DNA from 3 places in the Solibacillus sp. FSL K6-1523 genome. Region 1 is predicted to be linked to each of the others. Evidence: riboswitches for the same ligand, from Rfam matches in the RefSeq annotation. Region 1 holds a riboswitch; each other region holds the start of a gene.

Region 1 (4,218 bases):
AATATATGTTATTTAATGAGATGCATTAACTCTTCCATTGAACAAGGAAGTAATGATTGTGGTTGAATTAGCCCCTCATGTAACATCGTTTCATAGCATTTTACGAGCCATGGTTTTTCAATATGTGCTCTTTCTAACAGCGCGTCATTTGAAAACAGCGCATCTCGTTGTCCTGAATAAAGTAATTCCCCTCTATGAAAGACGATAAAATGATCGGCCCATTCATAAATCAAATTGACTTGGTGCGTTGAGTATAAAAATGTTCGCTCTCCATCATCGAGTTCATCTAAATACTTTGTAAGTTGATTGGAAAAATAATAATCTAAACTGCTCGTTGGCTCATCTAAAATATAAACTTTTGGATCCATCGCATAAACGCCTGCAATTGTTACGCGCTTCTTTTGTCCACCACTTAAAAAATGAATAGGACGCTCGGTTAAGTCTTCAAGTTCTGTTAACTGTATGGCACTTGAAACATTATGCTCAATTTTTTCATGTGGCCATTTTAAATTAATAGGTCCATATAAAATGTCTTGTTTAACAGTAGAGGCAAATAACTGATTATCCGTCTCTTGAAAAATAAAGCCAACGCGCTCTCGCAAACTAATTAATTGTTTTTTAGAATAATGTAAGGTTTCATTTAAAAATTGAATTTTACCATTAGTAGGTTTTTCAAGCCCAATGAGTAACTTAAAAAATGTTGATTTGCCTGAACCATTTTCACCTAGAATGGCAACTTTTTTCCCCTTCGGAATAGAAAGTGAAAGCCCATGTAGTGCCTGTGTACCATCGCTATACTGGAATGAGACGTGGTCTAATCTAAAATAGCTTTCAGTCATAATCAAAACCTCCCTCTACAAAGCAAGTATCGTTATACCAACTACGATAAATATCACCGTAAGCCATGTTAACTTTTTGTCCCATTCTTTGTCGTTTAAAAATTGTTGTGGAATAACGAATTGATCAATATTTCTTGCAGCCATCGCATGAGACATCACTTGATAACGGAAGAAAATCGAACGGAATAATGCGTTTATGAGTAAACTTAATGATTGAAAGCTTTTTTTATAAGACCTGTAGCCTAAACGAGCGTGCTGCGCTGTATAAAGCTGCGAAATCATCTCTATAAACAAAAAAATAAAACGATACATAAGCTCAATTATTTCTATAATAATAATTGGCACTTTTAATCTCGTAAGTACCGAACTAATTTCATACATCGGTGTTGTTAAAATTAAAAAATATAAGCAACTGGTCGCACTAATAGAGGTGCAAAATAACGTAATTGCACGTAGTCCATCGTTTGGTAAAATAAATAGTTGCATCGTCAAAAATGAATGGTGCCATAAAGCCTGTGTGGGAACAGACTGTGTAAATGTAACAGAAAACACAATAGCAACTATTCCAGCCAAAATAAAACCTATGGGCGCAATGAGTAATGTGATATACGTTTTCCAAGGGATGTTTGCATAAAAGATGATGACAGCACTTATGAATACCAGTGTCCACACCGAAAAACTATTATTTCGCAATAGCGTGGTTAATAATAACGTAAGGAAACTTAACACCATTTTTTGGCTAGCTGCTACTTTTTGTATCGCATTATGGCTCGCAATAAAATCAATGTTTAGCATGATCTTTCGTATGCTTTCCACGCATAAAGCCGATGAAATAGCCTATAATTAGCGCGCCAATAACACCTTGTAAAACGAATAATAAGCTTTCGATTTCACCACTTGGAGGTTCCCAAATTGCACTAAACCAAGGCTCATAATGTGTTACGATTTCTGTAATTGCTTCTTCAGCCTCACCATCAGCACCGCCAAATTCTGCATCCTGTAAAAATAAGAGTGGTAAAATGGCTAAAATGATAACGCCAATTAGTAAAAGTAGGTTTTTCTTAAACATGTTAGCTCTCCTTTGCCTTTAAAATACGTAGTTGAACTAATTCTTTCATATTATATTTTTGTAAGAAGTTCATAATCATCACAGTTAATAACCCTTCACTTATAGCTAATGGGATTTGCGTTAATGCAAAGATGCTTGCGAATTTTTGGAATGAACCTAAAATACCTCCAACTTCAGAAGGAAATGCTAACGCTAATTGGACAGATGTCATAACATATGTACCAAAATCACCAAGCATCGCAGCTAAAAATACAGCGATACTAAAAGATAATCCCCATTGAGTTGCCAATTTAAAAACACCCACGGCAATAAATGGGCCAACGATCGCCATGGAGAAAATGTTCGCTCCCAATGTTGTAAGACCACCATGTGCAAGTAAAATCGATTGAAATAATAAAACGATTGATCCAAGTACACTCATAACAAAAGGGCCAAATAAAATTGACCCCAACCCAACCCCAGTTGGGTGAGAGCAGCTACCTGTTACTGATGGAATTTTTAATGCGGATAAAACAAATGTAAATGCCCCCGACAAAGCTAATAATAGTTTGCTTTCCGGATTCTCTTTGACGATTACGCGAATGACTTTGAACCCCTTCATAAGAAACGGTAGACATAGTGCAAACCAGAAGATAGCCCAACCTATCGGTAAAAATCCTTCCATAATGTGCATGGCGTGTGCTTGCTTTGGTATAAATAATAAAATGATACCGAAGTAAGCAAGTTTTGGTAATAATTGTTTCATGTTTTTACTCCTTTTTCATATTTGATGAAAAAGTGCATAAAAAAAATACACTTTTTAAGAGTAAAAGTGCATCACAAAACAAGCGCCTATTGCTTGTTTCACGCACCTATCCTCGTAGGTCTGAATCAATAAATTTTTGGTAGGTATCCTGACTTCTCTTCAACGTATTCCATGCCTTCCCACATAAAAAAATGCAGTGACGTAATATGTAATACTCCAAGTTACAGTTGCGGGACAGTACCAGAATCTCACTGGTTTCCCTATTAAGCTTAAAAAGCACCAAAAATCATTCAATTTTCATCATGTGGAAAATAGTATCACGGCGACTAATATTTGTCATTATTATTTTTTGATTATTCTTTAAATAAGGGGGCTAAAAAAGATAATTTTTAATTTTTTTGTTGAATATGAGAATTATGTTCTTCCATAAACGCTTTTCTCTTCCAAATAGTGATAATTTTTAATTAATCACCATTGTAAAAATGGAAATTAAATGATAAAGTTACGTTAATTTCATAATGAATGTAGTAAAGTGCTCTTATTTATTAAGAGGTAAAAGGGAAATTAGTAAAAATCTAATGCAGCCCCCGCTACTGTAATAGCTGATGAAATTACAATAAATCACTGTCAATCTGATGGGAAGATGTAAGAGTAAAATGACGCTTGAGCCAGGAAACCTGCTTTGTTACAGCAACATGACTTTTCGGTGGGAGAAGGGCGGCGACAAATATAGTTTTTGTATTTTAGTATACATTTTTTAGGATGTCTAAGCCTATTTCTAGCTCTTGCTGGAAGTAGGCTTTTTTGTTTTTTAAGGTATTTCGTGTATTAGCACTTAATATAAAACATTTTGAGGGAGAGTTATTTAGTGGGGAAATATGTAAAAACTATAGTTTACGGTTTTTTATTAACCTTTTTACTTGTAGGTTGCTCTAGTGAAGAACCTGCTGAGGTGAATGCAATTGAAGATGTGCAAGAAAAATCAAATGAGATTACTTTCACAGATACAGCAGGAAAAGAAATTACATTATCTTTACCAGTAACAAAGGCAGTTGTCATTAACCGTAATACAGCAGAAGCTATTACATTACTGGGTGCACAAGACGCGATTATCGCAACAGGTGACAATACAATTAAAAATAACGGCTATTTAGGGTTAAATGATTTACCCGATGTAGGGAAAACAGACGAACTAAATATGGAATCAATTTTATCTTTAAAACCTGAAGTTGTCTTTACATTTACAAACCGTCCAGATAATACGCTTGAGGAAAAATTAGAGCCCGTAGGAATTAAGGTGGTTCGTTTAAATAACTATTTAGCAGATCAAATGGATGAGGAACTACGTATATTAGCGAAAATTTTCGGTAAAGAAGAACGCGCTGAAGAGTATATTACGTGGAAGCAAAGTATTGAACAAATATTAGCAGAACGCACAAAAGATATTCCAACTGACCAAAAGAAATCCGTATTAGCATTATCTGCTGGTGCACTCAATACTAATGAAAAATATAATATTTATCCAACGTCAACAATTGACAGGCAAGCTGGACCAGGTGAAGGTT
Region 2 (4,218 bases), 730 kb from region 1:
CTAACTGTTTCACAGAATAACTTTCAATTGCTTGCCCATCTATGATGATTTGCCCGTCTTGCGGTTTAAGTACACCACTAATAATTTTTAATAGTGTCGATTTGCCGCTACCATTCGGTCCAAGTATTCCAAGAATTTTTCCCTTACCTACTTGAAATGACATGTTTTTGACAATTGGGTTTGCATGATAGCCACCTGAAATATTTTGAACCTTTAGCATCATGCTCCCCCCTTTCTACGCTGTTTAAAGAAAATATAAGCAAATACTGGTGCACCGATAAACGCTGTAATTACACCGATTGGTAGCTCAACTGGCGCAATAATTGTCCGCGATACTAAATCACAAATGACGAGTAAGCTTGCCCCGTTCAATAAGGAAATTGGGAGTAAATGTCGATGATCTGCCCCGATAATACTGCGGACCATATGCGGAATTACAAGACCAACAAAGCCAATTGTACCAGACGCTGCAACAGATGCACCTGTTAGCATCGAACCACCCGCTAAAATCATAAATTTACTACGTTTCACATTAACTCCTAAATATTGCGCACGTTCTTCACCATAAATCATCGCATTTAATTCGCGGCGTTGTAACCAAATAATAACGGTTCCGATAATCGCGAATGGCAAAATCATTTTCACATACGGCCAACCGCGCATTGAAACACTGCCTAAAAGCCAACCGATAATTTCTCGCAACTCTTCTCCTGTTAAGGCGACCATTAACGAAATGCAAGAACCTAAAAAGGAACTAAAAATAACACCTGTTAAAATAAGTGTTTCCATTTTCAGTGTACGGTCTACGATTCGCGCAAAGCTTAATACTGCAATCATCGTTAGTAGCGCACCAATCATACTAAATACAGGTAATGTAAAGGTTCCCAATAATGGAATCGAGATACCTAGGAAAATCGTCATCACAGCACCAACCGAGGCACCTGAAGAAATTCCTAATGTATACGGATCTGCCAGTGGATTTTTAAGCAACCCTTGAAAAGCTGCACCTGCAATCGCTAAAGAAGCTCCGATAATTGCTGCTAAAATGACACGGGGCATTCTGATTTTCCATAAAATACTGTGGGCAACGGGATCAGTCGCCTTGTCCCATAATGTTGCAATCGGAATATTAACCGAGCCAATTGACACACCGAGCCATACGCTTAATAGCAGCAAAACGATTGATACTAAATAAGCGAATGTATATTTTTTATTCACCGAAAACCTCTGGATACATTGTTTGTGCAATTGATTGAATACCTTCTACAATACGAGGTCCTTGACGACTTGTTGTATCCGCATCAATTAAATGAACATTTCCAGATTTCACTGCATCCATTTCTGCATAAGCTGGATTTGATAAAATTGCCTCAATATCGTCTTCGTATGTTACTAAAATCACTTCTGGATTGTCACTTACAAATTGCTCTGCGCTATATTGTAGCCAACCTGGTTGTGTCACACTATTTTTAACACCTACCGTATGAAGCATTTCATTAATAAATGTTCCTGTGCCAACCGCGTATAAATCGGGGTTCGTACCTACAACAATAAATGCCGATTTCCCATCTAAACCAACTGCCTTAGTTGTCATTTCTTCAATATCTTTTTGCATAGTAGCAACCATCTCATCTGCTTGTGCTACCTTGCCTGTTAGTTGCCCAATTTGCTTCATCGTTTCATATGTTTCTTCAAAATTCACCGTATTTTTTACGACAAAAACAGCAATGCCCATTGCTTCTAACTGTTCCATGCCCTTTTCAAAATTGTACATGCCTGATTCATGCGCAAATACGATGTCTGGTTTAAGTGATGCGATTAGCTCTAAATTAAATTCCATGCCGCCTACTTTTTCCTTTGTCGTTGCTTGTTCTGGGAAAGTATCGTTATCTGAAACGCCGACAATTTCTTCATTTAACCCTAAGCCAAATAAAATTTCAGTATTTGAAGGGGCAAGAGAAATAATACGTTCGGGTTGTTTTTCTAATGCTATCTCTCTTCCTAGTGAATCCGTTACCGTTACAGGGAATTGTGCAGCTGCACTATCCTTACCTTTTGCTGTTTTGTTTTGTTCTGTATCATTTGTTGTAGGCTTAGAATCCCCTGTGCCACAACCTACTAGTACGAGCATCGCCATTAAAAAGAGCATTGCTAAACTTTGTATTTTCTTCATTTTATTTTCCTCCTAAATTTTACGTAGCCTATCTAGAACCGTTTTTTCAACCAAAAGAAAGAAGCCTCCAACTTGGGAGACTTCCATTGATGTATGCAAATAATTTCGAATCGATAATTATAAGCCACTCCCGATCCTCGCAGGTTTACTGTTGGCAATGTAGAGGCAGGTCTCCTGGCTCATGCATGAATACTTGTTGATACCTTCCCAAATTTCTTCAGTGGCTTTTTTCAACAAACTCGCATTTACAGTGGCGGGACCGCATCGGACTGAAACCGATTTCCCTTTTAATCCTTATTCATTAATTTGAAAAACTAATTTTTTAAGAACCTTCACATTTCTTATTTAATTGATAGGTTATTCTATTATAGCGGAAGAATGAATGTTTGTATGTAGATAAGAGGGAGTTTTCAGAAACTTCATCACTATTCATTAAATATATAAGTTGAACCTATTTATATAAAATTAATATAAACTTTTTATTTGCCTGACCCGTCAAATAGGTAGAACGTATTTGCGACATGTTGAAAATTAGAAAAAGTGAATATTTTATTATTACAAAACATCGAGAGGTCCACTATCGCTTTGCACTTCAAATAGCAAACACATTCAAATGTCTACTAGTTTCATATAATATACGGAAAAACGAACGTACATAAACACTCAAATTTACAGCAGGAGGATTTAACAATCATGAGAGCACCACAAAATGAGTATGACAAAAGAAGAAAAAAAAGAAGATCACGAATTGTAATGACGATACTGGTTATGCTAATCCCTATTTTTTTTGCTGGTTTTATTGTAGGAAAATCGTATGCTATTAATGAAAAAAGTAGTAAGCAAGATATGACCGAAAAAGTAGAGCCTTCGATTAACCAAGGTAAAGAACAAACTAATCTAAAGGAAGAATCTTTAGAACACTCAAATTCTGAAGTTAACAACAACACCCAACAAGATTCTACAGAGGAGGTAGAAGCCCCAATCAGCCAAGATAAGGAACAAGCAAGTACAGAAGAAATATCTTTAGATAAAGTGGTCTACCTAACATTTGATGATGGTCCTAGCATATTAACAGGCCAATTTCTAGATGTCTTATACGAGCAAAATGTGAAAGTAACCTTTTTCATGCAAGGAAGTAACCTGAAAAAGAAGCATCTCCAGGAAAGTGTAAAACGGGCAACAACAGAAGGACATTATATCGGTGCCCATAGCATGACGCATGAATCCAAAACATTATACAAGGATAATCAGTTTGTACCCGAGATGAACGAAGCGTTAGCACTAATTCATGAGATTACTGGTACAAACCCCCGTTTAGTTCGCCCTCCTTATGGTTCCGCACCAGGGTTGAAAAGTGAACAGATTCGCAATCAAATCGTAGACGCAAACATTAAAGTTTGGGATTGGACAATTGATTCCAATGACTGGTCGTTAAAAGATAATCCATCCCAAATTATAGAGAATATTAAAAGTGGCACAAAAGCTGATAGAGAAGTTGTGCTAATGCACGAAAAACCACAAACTTTGGCGGCACTTCCAGAGATTATTGCATTTTACAGAGAACAGGGGTATAAGTTTGCCGTATACGAAGAAGCTAATCATTTCGCCCTTAACTTTCAGAAGGATGCACGTCTGTAATCTCCTTAATATGGCCTCTACATGGATACACCTGATTATTCAAATATTAGGTTGATCAATAAAGAGGCCGATATGTTATGAATGACATCGCAAGTAAAAATTCACCCATTCCGACCTTTATATATGATACGTATAATCATCCGGCAACACGCGCTGAAGAAAACGTTTTGTCCTCTCTTCTTTTGGTTGGACAAAAATTTCATGTGGCGTGCCTTCCTCTACAATATTTCCCCCATCCATAAAGATAACCCGGTTTGCTACATCGCGTGCGAATGACATTTCATGCGTTACAACAAGCATTGTCGTCCCTTCCTTGGCTATCTCCCTCATAACGGTTAACACCTCTCCAACAAGCTCTGGATCTAATGCTGACGTAGGTTCATCAAATAAAATAATATCTGGATTCA
Region 3 (4,218 bases), 1.1 Mb from region 1:
TATTTAATGCACTACAAGACAATACGCAATTTAAAATAATGATGACGAATTTACAACATCATTTACAACTAGAGGAGGAATTATAGTGGAAGAATTAGCGAATATAAATTGGGCGCTTATTGCCCCTTTAATTATTTTGCAATTTATTTTGGCACTTGTTGTGATTGTTGATATTGCACGTAACGGCGCAACGAATGGACCGAAATGGTTATGGGTAGTCGTTGCATTATTTGTTTCAACAATTGGACCGATTTTGTACTTTATTTTCGGACGTAAAAGCCAATGACATGTATTCAAGTAGCGCAATTAACCAAACAATATGGTGAACAAAAAGTTGTCGATCACGTGTCGTTTACATTGGAAGAACATACAGCAACCGCTCTCATTGGTCCAAATGGTGCGGGGAAAACGACCACATTATCAATGCTAACAGGCTTGTTACAACCAACAAGTGGTCAAATTCTAATGCCAGGTGTTAAAGATATTCGAAGTGCAATCGGCTTTTTGCCGCAGTATCCGCAATTTTTTTCTTGGCTAACGGCATTTGAATTTTTGGAAATGACCGCAAATTTAAGTGGTGTGGAAAAAAGAAAAGTAAAAAAAGAAGCACAAAAAATATTAGAATTCGTCGGTCTTGGAGCGGCGATGCACAAAAAAGTAGCAACGTTTTCAGGTGGGATGAAGCAACGTTTAGGTATCGCACAAGCTATTATTCATCAACCGAAATTATTATTGCTAGATGAGCCGGTATCAGCGCTTGACCCTGTTGGGCGTAGAGAAATTATGAACTTACTGAAAGAAATTCAACAGCAAACGACGATTTTATATTCGACGCATATTTTAAATGACGCGGAGGAAATGACCGATCAAGTGCTCTTTTTACGAAAAGGTCAACTTGTCGAGCAAGGATCCCTTCATCAAGTGTGTACAAAATTTGATGAGCCGCGCTATAAAATCCAGTTTGCATCAAATGAAGAAGCAAGACAGTTTGCGAGTCAATCAGAGCTTGTAGCAAAAGCAGAACAAAATATTGCTTATGTTGAAATCCGAGAAGAAAAACCATCGATGCAACAGTTACTTTATCGTTTAGCGAAATCCCCGTATCACGTTGTAAAAGTGGAGCGGGAAACAGCGAGCTTGGAAGAAATCTTCATGAAGGTGGCGGGAACTAATGGGTCAATTTAACACGTTGTTAGTAAAAGAATGGCGGGAAAGCTGGCGTAGTTTTAAATTTATATGGATTCCGATTGTCTTTGTTCTACTCGGTGTAAGTGATCCAATCCTCAATTATTTCATGGAGGATATTTTGAATGCAGTTGGTAATATGCCTGAAGGATTTGCGATGATGATGCCAGAACTTCATGCGATGGATTTACTGGCGGCTTCAACGGGACAGTTTCAATCTATTGGATTAATCGTACTAATTGCTTCCTATATAGGTACGTTTAGCAAGGAACGCCAAAGCGGCACAGCCACATTATTGTATGTGCGTCCGATTTCCTTTACCGCAATGTTTTTGAGCAAATGGATTGTGGCGAGCAGCGTAGCAATTATTAGTGCAACAGCTGGCTATGCGGGAAGTGTGTATTATACGGTACTTTTATATGGCAAAGTAGATCCTACTCGCTTTATGGCGATGCTTGGAACGTATTGTATATGGCTCCTATTTGTCATGGCGGTTACAGTGGCAATGAGTGCAGCATTCAAAACACCGGTTGCTACGACGATTGCAATTTTTTTGATCTTGATTGGTTCAGTTGTAGACTCCATCATTGGTGGTTTTTGGACGGTTACTCCGTATAAATTGTCGACATATGGATTGCGACTTATTGATGAATCTGTCACGATGTCAATATTTTGGAGTACATTTACAATGACGGTTTCATTAATGTTTGTCTTTGTTATTATAGGAATTTACTTTAGTAAGAAGCGAGCAAGTACGGTGAAGGTTTAGCTTTTTATAAAGATGAAATTGCTAAGATAATTATTAAATAGTTGTAATATTTCATTTATATGGTATTGTAAAGTCATAATTTAATAAACTATTAAATGAGTGCTTATATTTTGAGAATAATAGGGAAATTAGTGAAAATCTAATGCAGCCCCCGCTACTGTAATAACGGATGAAATCACGAATATCACTGTCTGATGAGGATGGGAAGATGTGAGAGTAAAGTGAAGTTTAAGCCAGGAAACCTGCTTGTTTAATTCGATTACTTACTTTTCGGTGGGAGAAGTGTAGATGAGAACTCAAATATAGCAGGTCGTAGTAGATTCTATTTTTTGAAAATACGATTTTTTATATAAATTTTCAGATACCCAAACTTCTTTTGTAAAAGAAGTTTGGGTATCTTTTTTTATTGGAGGGGAACGTTTTGGGTAAAGGGAAGATTTTTGTAGTTGGGTTTGGTCCTGGAGATCGAGAACATATTACAAAAAGAGCCGTAGATGCATTACAGCAAAGTAATCATATTATGGGTTATAAAACGTATGTAGATTTAATTCGCCATTTAGTAACAGCACAAACAATTGTCAGTACAGGTATGACCGAAGAAGTATCACGAGCGCAAGATGCTGTTAAACAGGCAGAGGCAGGAAATATCGTTGCAGTCATTTCGAGTGGTGATGCGGGCGTATACGGCATGGCTGGTTTAGTGTATGAGGTTTTAATTGAAAAAGGTTGGACTGAGGCAACAGGTATTGAAGTAGAAGTTGTGCCAGGAATTTCAGCGATTAATTCATGTGCGAGCTTACTTGGTGCACCGGTAATGCATGACTCTTGTACGATCAGTTTGAGTGACCACTTAACGCCTTGGACAGTCATTGAAAAGCGTATTGAAGCTGCAGCAATGGCGGATTTTGTCATCGCATTCTACAATCCAAAATCAGGACGGAGAACACGTCAAATTGTAGAAGCACAGCGTATTTTGCTGAAGTATCGTTCACCTGATACACCAGTAGGATTAGTGAAGAGTGCTTATCGAGAAAGCCAAAATATCGTATTAACAAATTTAGCGGAAATGTTAGACCATGATATTGGTATGTTAACGACTGTTGTAGTTGGGAACTCCTCCACATTCTTTTACGATAATAAAATTATTACACCACGTGGCTATCAAAGAAAGTATACGCTCGGTGATGAAAAACAAGTTTGGAAACCGCATCAACGCTTGAAAAAAGAAGCAGAACCATGGGCGCTTGATCAAGAAACAGGAGAAGCAAAATCGGGCTATGAAAAGATTGAGGCAATTAAAGCAGGGCCAAACCTTAAAATAGAGCCTTTGAAAGAAGTGAGTGTAACTACTGTAGAACCAGCGCCGGTAGTGCCAGCAGAATTTCAACAACTTCCGGAGAAAAAGTCAGCACTTGAGATGGCAAGAATGGCATTAGCTTGTATATCAAACGAACCTGTGAAGACGGACTTTTTAGTACAGCAAGCAATCGAATCGATTTTTGAATTTGCCGTTTCACCAGGTGTTGCAAATAAAATCATTACACCACAGCAAATGAAGGTACTTGCTGAAGTAGTAGGAGAAGAGGGAACTCTTGAATATACACCAGATCATCGTTTCCATGTAAAGATTCCTACTGAAGCACCGGAAAAAGTCGTTGGATTATTACGTGAAACAGGGTTGTACGTGCTGCCTATGGGAGATGTCTTAAACATAAAGGCATGTGATTTTTGCTATGGAGAGAAGGCAGATTCGATTCCATATGCGGAGGAAATTATGGATACGCTTGGCGGTTTGAAGCTACCAAAGGAATTGCATGTTGGTTTTAATGGCTGTGGAATGGCTTGCTATCGCCCAATTTTCGATGATATTGGCATTGTCTATCGTAAAAAGAAATTCGATCTTTTTATTGGCGCCAAGCCAGTTGGTCGAACGGCACACGCTGCACAACCAGTCGCAGAAGGATTAGAGCCAGATGAACTGATTCCATTATTAACGAAGATCGTTGAGGAATATAAAGAACATGCACATCCAAATGAGCGCTTCTTTAAATACTTTAAGCGCGTAAAGAAAGTTGCCCATTTCACGTACCAAGATATGAGCTGCAAAATCAAAGTAGAAGAAGCACCATGTGGCGATTAGGAGGGGTGACATGATTTTATTTTTAGCAGGGACGAGCGATGCACGTGAATTGGCCATTGAGCTACAAAACAAGGGGCATTTATTATTAGCAACCGTCGTGACAGATTCAGCAGCAAATAGCTTG

The links. Region 1 has a riboswitch for cobalamin ahead of MHI10_RS05815 (energy-coupling factor ABC transporter permease). Riboswitches for the same ligand answer to the same signal wherever they lie in the genome.
Region 2: it holds a riboswitch for cobalamin, as region 1 does, so the genes downstream of both, MHI10_RS02585 (ABC transporter substrate-binding protein) here and MHI10_RS05815 (energy-coupling factor ABC transporter permease) in region 1, are expected to answer to the same signal.
Region 3: it holds a riboswitch for cobalamin, as region 1 does, so the genes downstream of both, cobJ (precorrin-3B C(17)-methyltransferase) here and MHI10_RS05815 (energy-coupling factor ABC transporter permease) in region 1, are expected to answer to the same signal.

What each region holds. Positions count from the first base shown of each region.
Region 1 is NZ_JBBOSU010000001.1:1,272,651-1,276,868, reverse strand. Features, by position in the region: gene MHI10_RS05830 (energy-coupling factor ABC transporter ATP-binding protein) at 9-839, opposite strand; gene cbiQ (cobalt ECF transporter T component CbiQ) at 855-1,634, opposite strand; gene MHI10_RS05820 (energy-coupling factor ABC transporter substrate-binding protein) at 1,621-1,908, opposite strand; gene MHI10_RS05815 (energy-coupling factor ABC transporter permease) at 1,910-2,653, opposite strand; cobalamin riboswitch at 2,775-2,952, opposite strand; cobalamin riboswitch at 3,167-3,352, shown strand; gene MHI10_RS05810 (ABC transporter substrate-binding protein) at 3,522-4,218, shown strand, end outside.
Region 2 is NZ_JBBOSU010000001.1:541,691-545,908, reverse strand. Features, by position in the region: gene MHI10_RS02595 (adenosylcobinamide amidohydrolase) at 1-220, opposite strand, end outside; gene MHI10_RS02590 (FecCD family ABC transporter permease) at 220-1,218, opposite strand; gene MHI10_RS02585 (ABC transporter substrate-binding protein) at 1,211-2,173, opposite strand; cobalamin riboswitch at 2,321-2,522, opposite strand; gene MHI10_RS02580 (polysaccharide deacetylase family protein) at 2,867-3,811, shown strand; gene MHI10_RS02575 (amino acid ABC transporter ATP-binding protein) at 3,929-4,218, opposite strand, start outside.
Region 3 is NZ_JBBOSU010000001.1:165,041-169,258, forward strand. Features, by position in the region: gene MHI10_RS00835 (helix-turn-helix domain-containing protein) at 1-86, shown strand, start outside; gene MHI10_RS00840 (PLD nuclease N-terminal domain-containing protein) at 86-286, shown strand; gene MHI10_RS00845 (ABC transporter ATP-binding protein) at 283-1,185, shown strand; gene MHI10_RS00850 (ABC transporter permease) at 1,172-1,954, shown strand; cobalamin riboswitch at 2,035-2,218, shown strand; gene cobJ (precorrin-3B C(17)-methyltransferase) at 2,376-4,094, shown strand; gene cobK (precorrin-6A reductase) at 4,105-4,218, shown strand, end outside.